Regions from separate parts of the Vibrio sp. BS-M-Sm-2 genome, predicted to be linked through region 4. Evidence: predicted binding sites of a transcription regulator. Region 4 holds the regulator's gene; each other region holds the start of a gene.
The links. Region 4 encodes CRP, which controls carbon source genes, mostly activating them, when cyclic AMP is high. Its sites were predicted from a motif close to TGTGANNNNNNTCACA; they were not measured.
Positions count from the first base shown of each region.

Region 1: a site for CRP is predicted at 2,612-2,627, ahead of cdd (cytidine deaminase). Genes of this name have one in related genera too.
Region 2: a site for CRP is predicted at 2,439-2,454, ahead of nagE (N-acetylglucosamine-specific PTS transporter subunit IIBC). Genes of this name have one in related genera too.
Region 3: a site for CRP is predicted at 2,714-2,729, ahead of rppH (RNA pyrophosphohydrolase). Genes of this name have one in related genera too.

Region 1 covers NZ_CP167894.1:375,827-381,218, forward strand. The annotation lists gene sbcB (exodeoxyribonuclease I) at 1-1,297, shown strand, start outside; gene AB8613_RS01650 (CidA/LrgA family protein) at 1,323-1,694, shown strand; gene AB8613_RS01655 (LrgB family protein) at 1,697-2,374, shown strand; gene cdd (cytidine deaminase) at 2,732-3,619, shown strand; gene purT (formate-dependent phosphoribosylglycinamide formyltransferase) at 3,787-4,962, shown strand; gene AB8613_RS01670 (thiopurine S-methyltransferase) at 5,079-5,392, opposite strand, start outside.
Region 2 covers NZ_CP167894.1:2,812,301-2,817,692, forward strand. The annotation lists gene AB8613_RS12995 (ROK family protein) at 1-960, opposite strand, end outside; gene nagA (N-acetylglucosamine-6-phosphate deacetylase) at 963-2,099, opposite strand; gene nagE (N-acetylglucosamine-specific PTS transporter subunit IIBC) at 2,617-4,134, shown strand; gene glnS (glutamine--tRNA ligase) at 4,437-5,392, shown strand, end outside.
Region 3 covers NZ_CP167894.1:1,317,730-1,323,121, reverse strand. The annotation lists gene vpsR (cyclic-di-GMP-binding transcriptional regulator VpsR) at 1-177, shown strand, start outside; gene AB8613_RS05980 (hypothetical protein) at 763-1,014, shown strand; gene AB8613_RS05975 (DUF6482 family protein) at 1,219-1,530, shown strand; gene mutH (DNA mismatch repair endonuclease MutH) at 1,600-2,265, opposite strand; gene rppH (RNA pyrophosphohydrolase) at 2,881-3,399, shown strand; gene ptsP (phosphoenolpyruvate--protein phosphotransferase) at 3,402-5,392, shown strand, end outside.
Region 4 covers NZ_CP167894.1:2,238,268-2,243,659, reverse strand. The annotation lists gene AB8613_RS10170 (TIGR02444 family protein) at 1-467, shown strand, start outside; gene AB8613_RS10165 (hydrolase) at 743-1,735, shown strand; gene AB8613_RS10160 (YheU family protein) at 1,865-2,077, shown strand; gene AB8613_RS10155 (phosphoribulokinase) at 2,155-3,024, shown strand; gene crp (cAMP-activated global transcriptional regulator CRP) at 3,264-3,896, shown strand; gene AB8613_RS10145 (DUF1338 domain-containing protein) at 4,074-4,865, opposite strand; gene astD (succinylglutamate-semialdehyde dehydrogenase) at 5,130-5,392, opposite strand, start outside.

The DNA of each region.
Region 1 (5,392 bases), 1.7 Mb from region 4:
GCCTCTGGTTATCTATTGCCAACCTCCTGCTGATTACCTCCCTGCGCCTGAAGCTGCGTTGATCACCCGTATCACACCACAGAAAGCGGCTTCACAAGGTCTTCCTGAACCAGAGTTTATCGCTAAGATCCATGCTGAGTTAGCGAAACCAAACACCACAAGCCTTGGCTACAACAGTATTCGATTCGATGATGAGGTAACGCGTTACACTTGTTACCGAAACTTCATCGACCCGTATGCGTGGAGCTGGCAGAACGGTAACTCACGTTGGGATCTACTCGATGTAATGCGCGCTGTTCACGCACTGCGCCCTGATGGTATCAACTGGCCACCAAATGAAGAAGGTTACCCAAGTTTCAAACTGGAACATCTATCGGTGGCAAACGGTATTGAACATGAGAACGCGCACGATGCGATGGCAGATGTTATTGCGACCATCGAACTGGCTAAGAAGTTAAAGGCCGCACAACCTAAGATGTTTGATTACCTCTACAACATGCGTCATAAGCGTAAGCTGAATGACCTGGTTGATATTGTAAACATGACACCATTGATGCACGTTTCGGGCATGTTTGGCCGTGACTGCAACTACACAAGTTGGATTGTGCCTATGGCTTGGCACCCAACCAATCAAAATGCCGTTATCGTGGTTGATTTAGCCAAAGATCCAAGCCCACTGTTAGAACTGGACGCTGATGAACTCAGAGACAGACTCTACACCAAACGCAGTGAACTGGGTGAAGACGAGCTACCCGTACCAATCAAATTGGTTCAACTGAACAAGTGCCCTATTCTTGCGCCAGCCAAAACACTGACGGCTGAAAATGCCGAAACCATCGGTATCGATCGCCAACAATGCTTAAAGAACCTAGCACTGCTTCGTGAACACCCAGAGATCCGCGAAAAACTGATCGGCCTCTACTCGCAAGAGCGTGAGTACGAGAAGAGTGATGATGTTGATACACACCTTTACGACGGTTTCTTTTCACCTGCTGATAAAACAGCAATGAACATCATTCGCGAAACTGACCCAAATAACTTAGCAGCTTTGGATATCACCTTCAGTGACGAACGTATTAAACCGCTACTGTTCCGTTACCGTGCTCGAAATTTCCCATGGACGCTCGACGAAGCTGAACAATTGAAATGGGCGAACCATTGTCGTGAATTTTATGAGAGCCGTTTAGAAGAGTACATGCTCAACCTTGAAAACCTCGCGCACGAACATGAAAGCGACGAGAAGAAAATGGCTATCTTGAAAGCGGTTTATCAATACGTAGAAAAGTTAGCTAGCTAATTCCATTATCAAGAGACGTAACACTTTGAAAGAAAGATTGATCCAACTGGTTTACTGCTTAATCTCCTTCACCTTAATCATAGGTGCTCTTACAGCAGGTAATGCGTTACAGCACTTTTTGGATACCTCAATCCCAGGCAGTATTTTTGGCATGTTGATTCTGTTTGCCGCCATGGTGATTGGTATTGTTCCTTCGCACTGGGTACAGCCCGGTGCAAGCTTGATTATCCGCCTAATGATCTTACTATTTGTTCCGATCAGTGTCGGGTTGATGGATCACTTCGACATGCTCATCGCGAACGCATTGCCAATTATGGCGAGCGCCGTTGGTGGCACATTACTGGTGTTGGTGTCCTTATCATGGTTCTTAGACCGCTTGCTTTCGAGAGGTAATTGATCATGTGGATTCTACTCACCATCGTGGTATTCCTGTTTGCTCGCTGGGTAAGCCAAAAAGTAAACTCGCCGCTGTGTAACCCGCTGCTTATCAGCATTGGTATAATCATTCCGATTCTCACGTTCTTCAAAGTACCGTTTGAGACTTACTATGCTGATAACACCTGGATTACCTACATGCTTCAGCCTGCGGTTGTTGCACTTGCCTACCCGCTTTATGAACAGCTACCTCAAATCAGAGCCAACTGGCGCATCATTACCTTTGCTTGCACGCTAGGCAGTGTAATGTCGATGACAACAACGGCATTAATCGCAGTGGCTTTTAAAGCGGACTTAACTTTGATCGCGAGTTTGTTAGGCAAATCAGTCACCACGCCAATTGCGATGGAAGTATCAAGCCATTTAGGTGGTGAAGCAGCGATTGCGGCAATACTGGTATTGATTGTTGGTCTGTTTGGGGCAATTTTTGCTTATCCAATCTACAATCTCATTGGCATTAAGAGCCCTATCGCGCGTGGTTTAACCATGGGTACCGTGTCTCACGCTTTAGGTACTGCGACCTGTGCTGAAAAGAATCAGGAAGATGCTGCATTCAGTTCGTTGGCATTGGTTCTTTGTGGGGTTATCACCTCAATCATTGCACCGAGTATATTTTCGCTCGTGGTTTGGTTCTATTCTTAACCACTTTGATTGCAGTTTATACGTGCTCTAATAGATGAGTTGGTAAATAGCTAAACTCACTGGTTCGCGACTTTTAAGCGTTACAGATATCAATAAGCCCAAGCATAACCTGATTATTTCAGTGATAGCTTGGGCTTTTTTCTCTCATTTATTCATCAATACGTGACAAACCAAACTCAATTTCAAGCAATAAGTGCGATATCAATGGTAGTTTTTACTCTTGCAATCGATTTCATCTGTGACCTCACTCTAATTATGCAAACCAATGTAACAACAACAACGCAGTAGTGATCAAAGTCACAGAAAATTCCTGAGCATTGCATAGAATTAAAGCCTAAGGTCAATTAAGGATTCAACATGAACAGTCGTATTACCCTGGCGCTGGAAAGTGCTCCAACAGCAATCAAAGCACTTTTGAGTGACATCGTATTAGCAGACAACTTTGACGCGACATTGTCTCCAGAACAATTTGCTAGCTTACTGCAAGCAAGTGGTTTAGCGGATGACGAGCTACGTATTGCGCTACTTCCTTTTGCCGCAGCCTATTCTTACGCTCCGCTATCTGACTTTTATGTTGGTGCAATCGTGCGTGGTTTGTCTGGCACTCTGTATTTTGGTGCAAACCTTGAAATCGCTGGTGCTCAACTTGGCCAAACAGTACACGCCGAGCAATCTGCAATCAGCCACGCTTGGATGAAAGGCGAACAAGGTATCTCTGATATCACAATCAATTTCAGCCCTTGTGGTCACTGTCGTCAATTCATGAACGAACTGACCACAGCGAAAGAGCTTAAGGTTCAGCTTCCACAACGTGATGAAATGTCTCTGCAAGAATACCTGCCAGACTCATTCGGCCCTGCTGATTTAGGTGTGACAACTGGCCTAATGACGAAGCTTGATCATAAATACACGACCGAAGAAACAACGCCTATTGTTGTGGAAGCGCTAGCAGCACTAAACCGCAGCCATGCTCCTTACACCAAAAACCTAAGTGGTGTTTCACTACAACTGACGTCAGGTGAGATCTTCACGGGTGCTTATGCAGAAAATGCCGCGTTTAACCCGAGCCTACCCCCTCTGCAAGTGGCGTTGATTCAACTTAAACTGGCTGGCTTCGATTTTGAACAAATTGAAAGTGCTGCTTTGGTTGAAATCGCAGAAGGTAGCATCAGCCACCTTGCGGATACGCAATCTACATTAGAAGCGATTAATCCAGACATTCCAGTGACTTACTTAGCAATCTAAGCACATCTAATTAACAAAAATTTAAATAAGCAGCCCCATTTAACGGGGCTGCTTTTTTTATCCTTGCAATTAACGAAACAGCTCGCGCAAACGTTTGCTTTTATCGTTAAAATAAGTATGATCTCCCCGTTTTCAATCAATCGTTCAAAAGATCGGAAGGAATTTCTATGTTTGGTACTGCTACTCGTGAAAATGCTACTCGTGTACTTCTATTAGGTTCAGGTGAACTCGGCAAAGAAGTTGCTATCGAGTGCCAACGTTTAGGTTTGGAAGTTATTGCTTGTGACCGTTATGCAGACGCACCAGCGATGCAAGTTGCGCATCGTAGCCATGTATTAGACATGTTAGACGGCGATGCACTTCAAGCCATCATTGAACTAGAAAAGCCAGATTATGTGGTTCCTGAAATTGAAGCTATTGCCACCAGCAAATTGGTAGAGCTAGAAGCGCAAGGCTTGAATGTCGTTCCAACAGCTAACGCAACTAAGCTAACGATGAACCGAGAAGGTATCCGTCGCCTAGCCGCAGAAGAGCTAAAACTGAGCACTTCTCCTTACCGCTTTGCAGACACCTTTGAAGACTTCGCTGCCGCGGTTGAATTTGTCGGCATGCCTTGTGTTGTTAAACCAGTAATGAGTTCTTCAGGCAAAGGCCAGAGCGTTATCAAAACCGAAGAAGACATCCAAAAGTCGTGGGACTATGCACAAGAAGGCGGTCGCACTGGCGCTGGGCGTGTAATCGTTGAAGGCTTCATCGACTTTGATTACGAGATCACTCTTCTCACTGTTCGTGCAGTCGACGGTGTTCATTTCTGTGCACCTATCGGCCACCGCCAAGAAGACGGAGACTACCGCGAATCATGGCAGCCTCAGGTTATGTCAGACAACGCGCTTAAAGCCGCACAATACACGGCTGAACAAGTGGTTAATGCTCTAGGTGGTCATGGTATCTTTGGTGTTGAGTTGTTTGTTAAAGGCGACCATGTGATCTTCAACGAAGTATCCCCTCGCCCACACGATACTGGTTTAGTGACATTGATGTCTCAAGACTCATCGGAATTCGCACTGCACGTACGTGCCTTTACTGGTATGCCGATCAAATCAATCACGCAATACGGCCCTTGTGCATCAGCGGTTATTCTAGGCCAAGGCACTTCAACTAACATTCGTTTTGAAGGTCTTACAGAGGCGCTAGACGCACCACAAACGCAAATTCGCTTGTTTGGTAAGCCTGATATCGATGGTCGCCGCCGCCTAGGTGTGGCGCTTACTCGTCGCAACAGCACTGAGACAGCGATTGAAGATGCAATTGAGAGCGCGTCAAAAGTAAAAGTGATTTACTAACCTGCCATTCAATTCTGAACAATCACGAGTTCAAATCTGAACAATAAAAAAAGACGGGCTATCGAGCCCGTCTTTTTTATTGGTGTTATCTGTTGGCTTAACTAAGCAGACTGAACTTAAGCGTCTGACTCAATCAAATACACTTCTTCACAGAAGCGAGACAAACCTTTCTTAACAATCTTCGGATGTTCATCGTCCGCAATATCTTGATTCAACAATGTGATTTTGTACCCAGAGAACAACTGATCGATCTCTAGTTTAGGTACGCTAAACGGAGGCCCTGCCATCTCACTTTGGTCATAATCCAGAGTGACCAGAAGGATCTTTCCACCCGGTTTCAGCAGTTGTTTTAAACGCTCTACGTACTGCACTCGCATCTCTTCAGGCAGTGCGACCAAAGACGCGCGATCATAAATGGTATCAACAGGCT
Region 2 (5,392 bases), 570 kb from region 4:
TAACTGGTTTCCTACTCGAACTAAGCTTTGCTTGGCTAGTTCGTCACCATTGATCGCGTGATCACAAACATCTTGGATCGTAATTCGTTCAAGCTCTGTTAAAGAAGACTCGTAGCCTTGCTTAATCAGCTTCTGCACTCGCTCAACGATAGCTGGGTTTGCGGCTACGGTTTCAAGGCAGCCGAAGTTACCACATTGGCACTGCTCGCCTAGCGGATCAATTTGGATGTGACCAATTTCACCGACGTTACGGTTATGGCCTAAGAAAACTTGACCATTAACGATAATACCTGCACCTGTACCACGGTGAACACTGACCAAAATAGAATCTTGACTGTCTTTACTTGCTCCGAAGTAGTGCTCAGCAAGCGCCATTCCTCGAACATCATTCCCAACAAAACAAGCGACATGGAATGTGTCGCGAATAATATCGCTTAATGCGAGGTTATCGATGTCTGTGTTTGGCATGTACTCAACGACACCTGTCGTCGGGTTAACCAAGCCTGGAAGAGTGACACCAATGGCAATCAGTTGGTCGATCTTTGGTTGATGTTCAGCAATGAAAGCCTTCAAGTTATTGACCAAGCCTTGAGTAAGGTCTGATTGGTCGGAATAATTCAGGTCTTGCTGCTGGAAAGCCAACTCACGACCACCAAGGTCATGCAGGCTTATTTGAATATAGTCTCGGCCTAAGCGCACAGCGACAGAATGAAAAGGCTCTACTTCTGTGGTCAGGGAGATAGCGCGTCTACCGCCAGTAGACGCTTGCTGCGCGACCTCTTTAATTAGGCCGCGCTCTAAAAGTTGGCGGGTAATTTTTGTAACACTTGCCGGTGCGAGTTGGCTTACATCAGCCACTTGTATACGACTGATAGGCCCTTGTTGGTCTATTAGTCGGTATACCGCCGCACTGTTTAGTTGTTTAACTAAGTCTACGTTACCTATTTGTCCGCCATTCATACTTAATTGTGCTCGTATTGTCCGTTAACAACAGTCGCTTTAACGTTAAAATCTCGGTCAAATACAGCTAGGTTTGCAACCATGCCTTTTTTGATTCGACCTAGCTTGGTTTCTACACCGATAGCCGTAGCTGGGTATAGCGTAGCCATGCGAAGAGCTTCGTCTAAAGCGATACCAGCGTGCTCAACTGTATTCTGAACTGCTTCAATCATAGTCAGAGCCGAGCCGCCCAGTGTGCCGTTTTCATCAACACACTTACCATCTCGGTAATATACTTTCTTACCGACAAAAATAAAGTATTCCATGTCAGCACCTGCAGGAGCTGTGGCATCCGTCACTAATACCAACTTTTCTCCCTTGATTTTATGCGCAATTCTGATGTTTGCGTAATCAACGTGGAAACCGTCGGCAATGATGCCTGCGTACACCTCAGGTGTATCGTAAATCGCGCCAACCACACCAGGTTCACGACCAACCATAGGTGTCATTGCATTGAATAGATGCGTTGCAAACGTGATTCCCGATTCAAAACCTTGACGCGCTTCTGCGTAAGTTGCGTTGGTGTGACCAATAGAAACAACTACGCCAGCTTTACGTAGACGCTCGATGTGTTCTGGGTCGTTAAGCTCAGGAGCTAGTGTTACTTTCGCAACAAGGTCACTGTTCTCACAGATAAGCTCGATCATTTCGCTATCAGATTTGCGGATGTGATCGACGCTGTGGATGCCTTTTTTTGCAACGTTTAGGTACGGACCTTCAAGGTGCAGGCCTAAAGATTGGTTTTGGTATTGGTTGTGGTACTCGCGAGCTGCTGTGATAACGGCACGCATGTCTTCATCTGATGAAGTGATTAGCGTTGGAAGGAAGCTAGTACAGCCAGATTTAAGGTTTGCTTCGTGCATGATCTGCATGGTTTCTGCAGTGATCTCATCATTAAGCATTACACCGCCACAACCATTCAGTTGTAGATCAATGAAACCCGGGCTTAGGTTTGCTCCGTCTAGGTCGCGAACCTCGATTCCTTCTGGCAATTCAGAGATAGGACAAACTTTTTTGATCAGTTCGTTTTCAATTACAACAGCATGATCGGTTAGAACATCACTACCAGTGTAAATTTTACAGTTACTTAGCGCGTACATAGTCAGCTAATCCTTATTTCTTGAGATCTTTTAAATTCGTTCGTTACCTAAATGCGGACTTAGTTTGCGAGCATCATTTACGTAACGATTTATCTTTTATGGGCAAACGGCTCCAAAGTGGGAGTCTACTTAAGTTGTTGAAAAACAAATGAACAATCAGTCTTTATTATACATTTAGGTTCATTGTTAATGGTTATTCATACGGCAATGCAAGCCCAGAGATACCATCTTTTTGCCTAATGAGTAGATTTGGATTTTATCTATAAATGTTCATTTTTTTGAATGATAAAATAAGTTTTATGATCTCGCTAGCAAAAACCTCTGGATTTGGTAAAAACTGGTGATTACGATCACAAATGGTAAGGTTTTAATTTGCGGAGCAAAATTAATTGAATACACTGAATAGGACTAAATTGAGCGACTAAAATAAGTTTCTCAAACGAATTCTAAAAAATCCTATAGGGGGAAACAACTGGTGAATATTCTAGGATATGCACAGAAGCTTGGTAAGGCGTTAATGCTACCAATCGCAACGCTTCCGATTGCGGCGCTTCTTTTACGTTTAGGTCAAGGCGATCTACTTGATATTCCATTCATGGCGCAAGCTGGTGGTGCTATCTTCGGTAACCTACCATTGCTATTTGGTCTAGGTATCGCGATTGGTCTTTCTAAAGACGGTAACGGCGCAGCAGGTCTTGCTGGTGCAGTTGCTTACTTCGTACTAACAGCGACAGCAACGACAATTAACGCAGACGTTAACATGTCATTCTTCGGCGGTATCTTCGCTGGTATCATCGCAGGTCACTCTTACAACGCTTTCCACGCGACACGCCTTCCAGAGTGGCTGGCTTTCTTCGCGGGTAAACGTTTAGTACCTATCATGGCCGGTCTATTTGCACTTGTTGCAGGTGCTGTGTCTGGTGTGGTTTGGCCTGGTGTTCAATCTGGTCTAGACGCACTTGCTCACGCAGTATCAACGTCTGGCGCTATCGGCCAATTCGTTTACGGTACTCTTAACCGTGCACTTATCCCTGTAGGTCTACACCATGTATTGAACTCATATTTCTGGTTCGGTATGGGTACATGTCAAGAAATCATCGTTGCTGGTCAAGGCGCATTCGCTAATATCACTCAACTTTGTGTTGACCCAGCACTGGCTAAAACTCTAGTTGTTGGCCAAGAGCACACATTCACATTCGCTAACTCTGTAACTCCAGAAATCACTACTGTAGTTAAAGAAGTGACTGAAACTGTTAAATCTGGTGACCTACACCGTTTCTTCGGCGGTGATAAAGGCGCTGGCGTATTCATGAACGGTTTCTTCCCTGTAATGATGTTCGGTCTACCAGGCGCTGCACTTGCAATGTACCTAGCTGCTCCTGCTGAAAAACGTAGCCAAGTTGGTGGCGCACTATTCTCAGTTGCATTCTGTTCATTCCTAACAGGTATCACAGAGCCGCTAGAATTCATGTTCGTATTCCTAGCTCCTGCTCTATACGCAATGCACGCCGTATTTACAGGTCTGTCTCTAGTAGTTGCTAACATGTTTGGTACTCTGCACGGTTTCGGTTTCTCTGCTGGTCTTATCGACTTCGTATTGAACTGGGGTCTAGCAACTAAACCATTCGTACTACTACTAATCGGTCTTGGCTTCGGTGCTCTATACTTCTTCACTTTCTCTTTCGCAATCCGCGCTTTCAACTTGAAATCGCCAGGTCGTGAAGATGATGACGAAGCTGTTGCAGCTCCTGCTGGCGACGCACCAAAGGGCGACCTGGCACGTCAATACCTGAAAGCTCTAGGTGGTCACGACAACCTAACTTCAATCGACGCTTGTATCACTCGTCTACGTCTAACCCTTAAAGACCGCTCTGTTGCTGATGAAGTTGTTCTTAAGAAACTAGGTGCTAAAGGTGTGGTAAAACTAGGTGAAAACAACCTACAGGTTATCCTAGGCCCACTAGCTGAAATCGTAGCTGGCGAAATGAAAGCTATCGGTGCAGGTGAAGACCTATCTGATGTAAAACTTCCATAGTCAGGGAAGTACTTAACTGAGCTGTAATTAATACTCTCAAGTAAGTGTCAAATTGAAAGCCTCCCACATGGGAGGCTTTTTTGTGCCTACGATCTAAGAGTAACGAACGCGGTTCGTTCTATTCTTCATCGAATAGCAGAAATAATCGCAATTAAGGGACGGTTCTTATTGTGCAAAGGCAAAGAATTGTGGATGATTAGCAACAATGATCTTTCTATCTTTGACCGGTGCTCTAACCGACCGTTTCTTTGAGATGAAAGGTAACTTTCTCTGACAATACTAAATACATAGAGGTGCTATAGATGAGTGAAGCTGAGGCTCGTCCATCGAATTTCATTCGCCAAATTATTGATAAAGATTTAGCGGATGGTACACACAGTAGCGTGCATACTCGTTTCCCGCCGGAACCAAATGGCTACCTGCATATTGGTCACGCTAAATCTATTTGCTTGAACTTTGGTATTGCTCAGGACTACCAGGGACAATGTAATCTTCGTTTCGATGATACAAACCCTGAAAAAGAAGACGTTGAATACGTTGAGTCAATTAAGAATGATGTAAGCTGGTTAGGCTTCGAATGGTCTGGTGATATTTGTTACTCATCAAACTACTTCGATACGCTTTACGCTTATGCTGTGGAATTAATTAATAAAGGCTTAGCGTATGTTGACGAGCTAAGTCCTGATCAAATCCGTGAGTACCGTGGCACGCTAAAAGAGCCAGGTAAAGCGAGCCCATACCGTGATCGTAGCCCTGAAGAAAACCTAGCGCTATTTGAAAAAATGCGTGACGGTGGCTTTGAAGAAGGTAAAGCGTGTCTGCGTGCTAAGATCGACATGAGTTCTTCATTCATGGTTATGCGCGATCCTGTTATCTATCGTGTTCGTTTTGCTCACCACCATCAAACTGCTGACAAGTGGTGCATTTACCCAATGTACGACTTTACTCACTGTATCTCTGATGCGCTGGAAGGTATTACGCACTCTATCTGTACGCTTGAATTCCAAGATAACCGTCGTTTGTACGATTGGGTTCTAGATAACATCACGATTGATTGCCAACCTCGTCAGTACGAGTTTAGCCGCCTGAATCTTGAATACACAGTGATGTCTAAGCGTAAGCTGAACCAACTTGTGGTTGAAAATCTCGTTCAAGGTTGGGATGACCCACGTATGCCTACTATTTCTGGCCTGCGTCGTCGTGGTTTTACTTCAAGCTCAATTCGTGAATTCTGTAAGCGTATTGGCGTGACTAAGCA
Region 3 (5,392 bases), 920 kb from region 4:
GATGAACGCCGTAGCTTGAAAAGCATTCGTGAGCGTTCAGAGCGCGATGCATTGCTGATTGTATTGGAGTCCTATGGTGGACAGGTTTCGTTGGCGGCCAAGGAGCTTGGAGTATCACGAGCAACGATGTACCGTTTGCTGAATAAACACAGCCTTATTTCTGAGGGTGTTGTGTAGAACTCTCTGCTAAGTCATTCAATCTGTTAGTGTAAATTTAAGAGCCACGCATCATGCGTGGCTTTTTTGTTGCTAATCTCTGCGTTTATGTTCGAACAATCGAGAGATGAACTCTCAGTGACTAAGAGAGATATGCTGTGATTTTATATAATTATAGTGAATATCTTATATATAAATGAATATGCAACTGATATTTTAGGTGAATGCATTGTTTTGAAAATGTTAACCAATTATTGGTTGAATAATATACTCACTTGGTTAGACTTTAACCGTGAAAGCAGCGATTTAACAAAGACTTGTCTGCTTCTACTACCCATTTCTTTTTGGATTTTTTAGTTAGTTTGGAGGCGCAAATGAAACATTTCGATTTTATACAGCATATTTGCGCTTCGTTTGATCCGTGTTCTGACATGGTGACTGTTATGTCACAAACATCAGCCATGGCCGATCGAAACACCCAAGATAAACCTAACTAATAGATCCGTATCCTTATTTGGCTGCGGAAAAATAGCAGCTAAATGAGAAGCCCTCATACTATCTAATACGCTATTTTTCCTCAGTTTATTCAACAACTGGAGAGTTATTATGCGTCACTCAGTATATTTAAAATTAGCAACAGTCCTTATCCGTGCAGACCTTCGTCGTGAAGAGCGTGAATGGCAACGAAAAGTTCGTCGTAGTTCATATGATCTACCATGGAACAATACTCACTTATTAAGAGATATTGGTCTTGAAGCTGACGGTCGACCTATTGGTTTTTCTGAGCCAGAAGTCGTTACTATTGAACGTCGAGTACGTCACCTTCGTCGTGTTCTAAGTGCTCGAATACCGACGTAATCTGCGGGGTTGATAGCACCTTTCAACCCCTTAGATAAGTCACAGGGATAGTTATGGCGTCGAAAGTGTAAGCTTTTGAACTAGAACTGACCAAAAAAGAGAAGCTTTTGCTTCTCTTTTTTGGTTTTTTAATCGAGAAAAATCAACACGCCCTAGTAAAGAAATAGAGTTCTACTAAGCTTTAGAGAGCAAGGGAGGCTGGCTATGCAAAAGCATCAATTAGACATGTGGTTACATGGAGAGCACAAAGACTCTTATCAAACCCCCAAAGTGTACGTTATTGGTTGTTCTGATATCTCAGAGTATCTATTGGCGGTGGAGTATAAACACAAGCTAGAACCGGTAAAGCAAGATGGCGAGCCGCTTCACTTTGGATCCTTGGATCAAGTGAAAGAGGAGTTACTCCGGCTCGGCTTTGAAAAGGCCTACCTTCGTTTGCACAACGCATATGACGAGTTTGGTAATGAACCAAGCCAAAGCTACTGCGACATTGAACTGGCGCTCAAACCTCATTAGAACTCGTTTTTTAGTACCGACGGTTTATAACATATTGATCATCAGATCTTTGAGGCGTGTTAAAACGACCTATGCGTAGTGTGTCGTCAGCAATTTGTGGGTGAATTGAGTTCGTAGATAGAAACCACGTGGTTTAGTTTTGATTGGTTTTCCACTTGCACCGTAAGCTTCTGTTAACACTCGACTGTTGGCGGCTTTTGGACGTAAATGCAGTGCTTCACCGTGCCTTGCTGTTATCTGTTCAACATTGCCTAACACGATCAATTCCATCAGTTCTTCCCAATCCCTTTTTAGCAGCTCATCTTCAGCTTCGCTTGGTGTCCATAGCAAAGGGGAGCCTACATGCCTTTCTGCCAATGGGATCTCTCTTTCTCCCTCAACAGGGATCCACAACACTTTGGATAGCTTGTTACGAACGTGACTGGTTTCCCAGGTAATGCCTTGCACACCCATTAGCGGTGCGACACACACAAAGGTGGTTTCGAGTGGCTTTCCAGAGTAGCCAATCGGAATGCTTTTGAGCTCAATACCTAGCTTGGCAAAATCTTGTTCTGGCTTACTGCCAGCAGGTGCGCCTAAGTGCCATTCCAATAGCTGCCCAACCCAGCCTTTATCGCGCTTAAGGTCGTTTGGCATCACCATCTCGGCTTCATCGGCAAGCTCTTTAAAGGTCATTCCGGCGATAGCATACGCTCGCTCTAACAGCTCTTGTTGTGTTTGTGGTTCTGGTTTCATAATAAAAGGCATGATCAAAAAAACGATTTTATCAGAAGTTACCACCAAATGACGACTGGTTAAGAAATGATCTCCTTGCGATGAAGGGATCAAAATCAGGGTTATCCACAGGACATAAAGGTAATTAATTGAAATATTAATTTAGTGGATAAATAAACAGGGGTTTATGGTGGATAAAATGCTTGCCAAATGGGGTTCAAAATGAATCTTTCACTTGGTAGTGTGGATAAACATCGGAGTGGTTGATCTTTAACCATGTCAGATTTCTGAAAGATCTTTTACATTGCTAATGTTTTTTAAAACCAAAATAATATTTTAATTTATTGATTTGTATGGAAATAAAATGAATTTGATTGATTTGTCGTTTTTGGTGTTGATGAATCTATGGATTAAAAAAAACGATTGCGGGTAATTCTTCACATAGTTATTCACAGAAAAGGTGAATAAATGTGGTCTATGTCTCACTATTGTGTGGGTAACTAGAACTTGAGCAAAACTTATCCATATTCCTAGTTATTATTCATAAATATAGCGCTTATCACGTCACTAAGTTTGCTCCGATTGGGGATATGTGGAAAAATCAGAGTAATTAAAAATTTAGATAGAGGTTGGCCAGTGATAGATGGCGATGGTTACCGATTAAATGTTGGTATTGTAATCTGTAACAACCATGGTCAGGTCTTCTGGGCTAAACGATACGGGCAACATTCATGGCAATTCCCTCAAGGGGGAATAGATGAAGGTGAGACTCCGGAACAAGCAATGTACCGCGAGTTGTATGAAGAGGTTGGCCTTACCAAAAAGGATGTAAAGATCGTCGCGACAAGTCGTCATTGGTTACGCTACAAGCTACCCAAACGACTGGTTCGGTGGGATTCTAAACCTGTCTGTATTGGACAAAAACAGAAGTGGTTCCTTTTGCGCTTAGATTGCGATGAATCGCATATCAATATGCAGCGTGGAAGTACACCTGAGTTTGATGGTTGGCGTTGGGTGAGTTACTGGTACCCAGTTCGACAAGTTGTTTCTTTCAAGCGAGATGTGTACCGTCGAGCGATGAAAGAGTTCGCATCTTTAGCAATGCCGTTTAAAGAGCGAAAAATAAAAGGAAAGCGCAAATTGCGTAGAGGTTAAGCATGCTCAGTCAACTAAGGGAAATAGTTGAACACGTATCAAGAGTTGAAGATGTGTCGACGGCTCTTGATATTTTGGTTAAAGAGACATGCAGTGCGATGCAGACGGAATGTTGCACCGTGTATTTGGCAAATAATGATATGCAGCGCCTTGAGTTGATGGCAACTCAAGGCCTGATCTTCAAAGGTAATAGCATTCACATTGGTTTTGACGAAGGTCTGGTTGGCCTTGTTAAAAGAAGTGCTGAACCTATCAACCTTGCACAAGCGTCTGCTCACCCTGCTTATAAGTTTTTTCCAGAGCTTGGAGAAAACGTCTATCACTCTTTTCTCGGCACTCCGATTATCCACCGCAAGCAAGTGCTTGGTGTATTGGTTATTCAACAGAAGACCCCTCGTTTATTCAGTGAGATGGAAGAATCTTTCCTTGTCACGCTCTCAGCACAACTTGCCGTTATTGTGGCGCACGCCCAAACTCAAGGTCATTGGCTGTTAGAGCAACAGAAACTACCTGCGACTAAAGGTATTGCAGCTTCATCGGGTGTGGCGATTGGTGATTTGTGGTGGGACAATACTCAGCCTGAACTCACCGATGTTTATCCTGCTTCGACGCTCAATGTAGAGAGAGAGCATGAGTTGTTGGCGGTAGCGGTTGAAAACGCCCTCAATGACTTTAAGCGCATGCGAAAGCGCTTAGATAGCGAAATCAATAAAGATGCGTTGGCGATCTTTGACCTGTTTACTCACTTACTCAACGATCCTATGTTGCGTAAGGATCTGAAGAGTCAAATTCAGAAGGGCGATAAAGCCGATTGGGCATTAAGACAGGTTGTTGAGAGCTATTCGAATCGCTTTGCTCGTATGTCAGATGTGTATCTTCGTGAGAGAGCGCAAGATATCCGAGAGCTCGGACAAAGGCTGCTCTATTTCCTCCATAACTCTGAACATGAACTCCGCACCTTAGATAAGCCGATTATTCTAGTGGTTCGTGAGTTAACCGCTTCGGTATTAGCGTCTATTCCCAAAGAAAAGCTCTTGGCGGTTATTTCTTTGGAAGGGGCGGCGAACTCGCACGCAGCGATTTTATCTCGAGCGCTTGGCATACCTTCAGTCATGGGGGTAAATCTCAACCTAGCTCAAGCTAATGGTAAGCGAGCGATTGTTGATGGGTATAGCGGTGAGATCTTTATTGAGCCGACTAAAAGCCTGCTCAAAGAGTATCGAGGGCTGATTCTGGAAGAGAGTGAGCTCTCCTCTATGGTCAATCGCGAGCTGTACCTTCCGGCAAAAACCCAAGACGACAAGCAAGTCGAGATCCTGCTTAATGCGGGCTTGAGTGCAGACACTAACATCGCTATCAACCAAGGCGTTGATGGAGTAGGGCTGTATCGAACTGAAATCTCTTTCTTGTTGCAGCAAAGATTCCCGTCAGAGGATGAACAATTCAAGCAGTATCGTTCTGTGCTGGCAAGTTACCCAGAGAAACAAGTGGTGATGCGTACACTCGATATCGGTGGTGATAAGGCCTTACCTTATTTTCCTATCGAAGAGGACAATCCATTCCTTGGTTGGCGTGGTATTCGTTTTACGCTCGATCATCCTGACATCTTTATTATTCAGTTACGTGCCATGCTACGTGCGAGTTGTGAAAGCCATAATTTGAGTATTTTGCTGCCGATGATCTCAGGTGCTCAGGAATTGGATGACGCGCTACAGCTGATTGAACAAGCGTATGACGAAGTGCATGAGCTTGATAACCGAGTGCGTATGCCTCGCGTTGGTATCATGATTGAAGTGCCGTCCATGCTGTACATATTGCCGTTGATTGCGCATAAGGTCGACTTCGTTTCAGTTGGTACCAACGACTTAACCCAATATTTATTAGCGGTTGATCGGAACAATTCACGAGTATCCGATGTCTATGAATCAATGCACCCTGCGGTGATCATGGCATTAAAACAAATTCATGATACTTGTAAGCAATATCAATTACC
Region 4 (5,392 bases):
GCCCAGAGCACGCCCCAATATCACTAACACTGGAACGACTATGGCAATTTAGCCTTCAGTATTACAGTGTGCGCGGTGTAAAGGATGCGTGCCTAGCTTTGCAAAACCAGTTCCACGGCAACGTCAATCTACTGCTGCTTCTCAAATGGCTTGATGAGCAGCAATTGTCTTTTGCTGAAGAAGAATGGCACAAGGTACAACAATGCTTGAGCCGATCTGAAACCCTGCTTCATAGTTATCGAGAGTTGCGTAAACACCTCAAAGCACACGTTGTCGACTCACTATACCGTGAAGCCTTGCAGTTTGAGTTACAGCTTGAAAAGCAACAACAGTCCGATCTCGTCGACTGTATAAACTCCCTACAGCTTTACGCTAACCAGCAATCACCGCTCGCTTTTCAGTACTGTCGTTTATTAGGAGCAGAAAACCTCTACGACGCTTTTTCTGAACCAGCACCTCAACCCTAGCTCATTCTCTTTCCTTTTTATTCAATCAAGATCCAAGCTTAACTGCGCCCTGTCTCTCTTCATGTGCATGCGCTGACTAATACGCACAATGAAGTGTTTAACGCACCTAACATTGATATTATTCAACCGGTTACTCATGGCCTGTTTTTGTATCTCATATAAGAGAAAGCCTTGCGCTTATGCCGAGAATCAACCAAGCTCAAATAAAAACGTGGGCGTTTCGTTACAAGCTCAACACGTTATCAAAGCCCATAAAAGAAGCATGGATCGTTTTTATGACAATATTTACCGCAGCCGCTGGTCTCTCTAATCCGCACTTACAAACCTTAGTGCCACGGTTTATTAGAAAACAGGCGCTGTTTCATCCTCACTGGCAAACCTTAGAAACTCCCGATGGTGACTTTCTTGATCTTGCTTGGAGCGAATCACCAGACGGTGACAACCCAAGCAATGATGCTCGAAGTAACAAGCCGATATTCGTTCTATTCCATGGCTTAGAGGGAAGCTTTGAGAGCCCATACGCCAATGGACTGATGAATGCATTTGCTAAAGATGGTTGGTTATCGGTAATGATGCACTTCAGAGGCTGCAGCGGAAAACCCAATCGCCTGGCTCGCGCTTACCATTCAGGTGAGGTCGAAGATGCGCGCTTTTTCCTAAGACACCTGCACGCTCAGTTTCCGAATAACCCAAAGGTGGCGGTTGGCATCTCCTTGGGCGGAAACATGTTGGCGAACTATTTGGCGGAATACGCAGATGACCCACTGTTGTCCGCAGCAACGATAGTCTCTGCACCTTTTGATTTGGCCTGTTGTTCAAGTCGCATAGAGCGCGGCTTCTCGAAGTTCTATAAGAAGTACCTGCTTAACTCACTCAAATCGAATGCCTTGAAAAAGGTGAAGCTGTTACAAGAGAAACTCGGCATCACGGCTGAATCCATCAAGAAGATCGACAAGCTGTATGAGTTTGATGAACGGGTTACTGCGCCCCTGCACGGATTCAAAAACGCGCAAGACTACTACGCACAGTGCTCAGCTCTTCCTAAGCTCAATAAGATAAAGCTACCGACTCAGATCATCCATGCTAAAGACGATCCTTTCATGACCGATGATGTGATTCCTAAGTTCGTTCTGCCGGATAACATCGATTATCGCTTGTTTCAGAAAGGCGGCCATGTTGGGTTCATCACAGGTAGCACACTCAAACCACGATTCTGGTTAGAAGAAGCCTTACCTGCGTATTATGAAAGTATCCAAGGTTCAGTATAACGACGAAGCCTTGCTAAATATAAACGCGAAACCTTGATAAGATAGCGCAGCCCCAAACTGGGGTTGTACTAAAAACACCACTAAACACACTCATCAACATATCAATGAACATAAAAGAGAGAAGTATTTATGATCATCCCATGGCAAGACATCGCGCCAGAGACACTAGAAAACCTCATTAGAGAATTCGTGCTGCGTGAAGGCACAGACTATGGCGACGTTGAGATCTCACTGCAAAACAAGATTGATCAGGTGAAACATCAATTAGCTTCTGGTGACGTGAGCATCGTGTTTTCCGAACTGCACGAGACCGTTGATATCCAGGTGACAAAACGCTTCTAGGCTGCGCTTAGAAAGGAGCCGTGTTATAGTGGAAAACGATTGCTAACAAGTAAGTTACTCAAACGACAAGGGTTGTCATGTCCGCTAAACATCCAATTATTGCGGTGACGGGTTCATCTGGAGCCGGCACCACCACTACCTCAGAAGCCTTCCGCAAAATGTTCAATATGATGGACGTGAAGGCTGCTTGGGTTGAAGGGGATAGTTTCCATCGCTTCACTCGACCAGAAATGGATGTCGAGATCCGAAAAGCGCGCGAACAAGGTAAGCACATCAGCTACTTTGGTCCACAAGCCAACGACTTTGGTGCGCTAGAAGAATTCTTCCGTAAATACGGTAACGAAGGTACAGGTAAGGTACGTAGCTACCTACACACCTTCGATGAAGCCGTGCCTTACAATCAAATGCCGGGCACCTTTACACCATGGCAAGAGATCCCTGAAAATTCCGACGTGATGTTTTACGAAGGCCTGCACGGCGGTGTGGTTGATGGTGACATTAACGTTTCTCAACACGTCGATTTGCTGATCGGCATGGTGCCAATTGTAAACCTAGAATGGATCCAAAAATTCGTTCGTGATACCCGCGATCGTGGCCACTCACGCGAAGCAGTAATGGACTCCATTGTTCGTTCAATGGATGATTACCTTAACTACATTACCCCGCAATTTTCGCGTACTCACATCAACTTTCAGCGTGTTCCAACCGTAGATACATCGAACCCACTTAACGCCAAAGGGATTCCAAGTTTAGACGAAAGCTTCGTTGTTATACGTTTGCGTGGCATCAAAAACGTCGATTTCCCCTACCTTCTGGCTATGATTGATGGTTCGTTTATGTCTCGTCATAACACGCTAGTGGTGCCAGGAGGCAAGATGAGTTTTGCTATGGAACTCATTGTGAGGCCAATCCTACAACAGCTCATCGAAACTGGAAAAATAGGTTAACAAAACGGCGTTCTGGTTGATTACTTTTCATACCGTGATCATGTGCACAATTTTGCGTAAAAAATCGTAGCTTGGTCACGATTAAAATCAAGAAATAGTACCTGAAAAAGGATACTATTCTTAAACGAAACACAAGATAGCTTGCAGCACTCAACGAGTGCTCTTATCCTACAAGTCAATCCAGGCTTAGCTAAAATACGGAAAGCAGCAAGCATACCCTGCAGAGGAAGTGAGATATTATGGTTCTAGGTAAACCTCAAACCGATCCAACATTAGAGTGGTTCCTTTCACACTGTCATATTCATAAGTACCCTTCAAAAAGTACTTTGATTCATGCTGGTGAAAAGGCAGAAACCTTGTACTACATCGTTAAAGGTTCTGTGGCAGTTCTTATCAAAGACGAAGAAGGTAAGGAAATGATTCTTTCTTACCTAAACCAAGGCGACTTCATCGGTGAGCTTGGCTTGTTCGAAGAAGACCAAGAGCGTACTGCTTGGGTTCGTGCTAAATCTCCTTGTGAAGTAGCTGAGATTTCTTTCAAGAAATTCCGTCAACTTATCCAAGTGAACCCAGATATCCTAATGCGCCTTTCAGCGCAAATGGCAAACCGTCTACAAGTAACTAGCCAAAAGGTTGGTGACTTAGCGTTCCTTGACGTAACAGGTCGTATCGCTCAAACGCTACTAAACCTAGCGAAACAGCCAGATGCAATGACTCACCCTGACGGCATGCAAATCAAGATCACTCGTCAAGAGATTGGCCAGATCGTTGGTTGTTCTCGTGAGACAGTTGGTCGTATCTTGAAGATGCTTGAAGAGCAGAACCTAATTTCTGCACACGGTAAAACTATCGTGGTATACGGTACTCGTTAATCTCGATTAACTGAGCCAAAAATTTGAAAGCCACCAAATGCGAATTTGGTGGCTTTTTTGTTTTCTAAAGATCTAGAGAGCAGATGCGAATGGGACACTTACAACTTCCAAACACAAACACTCTCGAAGCGAAGCGTACCCGCATCTCTAGGGCAAAGCCCGTGCTCGTATCTTTCTTTAACCGTTGGTGCTTTCGAAGATCTTATCCGCCGATGCAGCGACAAAACCGGTATAAAGCTCACCATTCGCCATTGCATAACGCTTAGCAAACTCATAGAAGCCACCAGGAATCATCTCATTGCCTTCAATAAATGCCACTGGGACTTTGTCTGCCATGGTGGATGATTGCTCTAATAATACCTCTGGAGAGCCTTTCACCTCACCGCCTGATGCGTTAATCGTAAAGCCAGCATCATTCAGGTAATCATTCACTGCTTGTACTTCATCGAACTTGTTCAGTTGATTGACACTTACCGTGAAGTGGTTAGCACCGTAACCGTGAGCCGCTAACCAAGAGGCGTATTCGCTCTCTTTTGCTAGTACTTGGAAATCAGCGAAGCTCAAATCCCATTGGCGACCGCCAAACAAGAATTCATGACCTTGCAGCTTGCTAGCATCGACTTGCTCAACTAACTTAGCAACGATCTGTTGTAGCTCACTTGAGCACTCTTCTACCTTCAACTCACTGATGAACACTTTTGGTTGTTTTGGGTCTGGGTGTTCGTAATGCTTCGCGACTAGCTTCTTGCTCTCAAACAGGTAGTCTCCACACGCCTTGTAACCCAGTTCAAGGAAAGGTTTAGCTAGTGTTTCAATACCGAGAGGGGCAACATTAAAAGTACGCAGTGCAATATGGTCGTTGATCAGCGCTTCATCTTCTTTCAGCAAGTGATGCACTTTCTCAGCCGATGGACACAGCCTGTGAATGTAATCGTCCCATAGTGATTTAAAGAGTAGATCGGGCGTCATGGTGACTCCTTGTCAGAGGTTCTAGCAAGCTAGTAATTTGGATTAGAAAGGGAGAGGCTGGACACAGAGTCAGCAGCCATCAGCCTGTGACATATTTGTTCTATTATTATCTACCGCCCAATCTAGGTGTCGGACGTGATGGAAAAGGAAGCGATAACACCACTTCCTTATTTCAAACTTAACGAATGAGCCTAGTACTCATAAGCCTAAGTCAAAAAGTCTTTAGCTTATAAACCTATGACTCATCAATCTATTGTTTAGAAACTAAAGCTCAATGCCCGGGCTAAACGTAGCTGGCAGTTGAGTTTCACCACCTTCCATTGAAGCCATTGGGTAAGCACAATAGTCCGCCGCATAGTAAGCACTTGGACGTAGGTTGCCAGAAGCACCCGGGCCACCAAATGGTGCATCACCACTTGCGCCTGTGAGTTGGCGATTACGGTTAACAATACCCGCGCGGATATGGTCTACGAAGTATTCCCATTCAGAATCGTCTGTAGATACTAAGCCAGCAGACAAACCAAAGC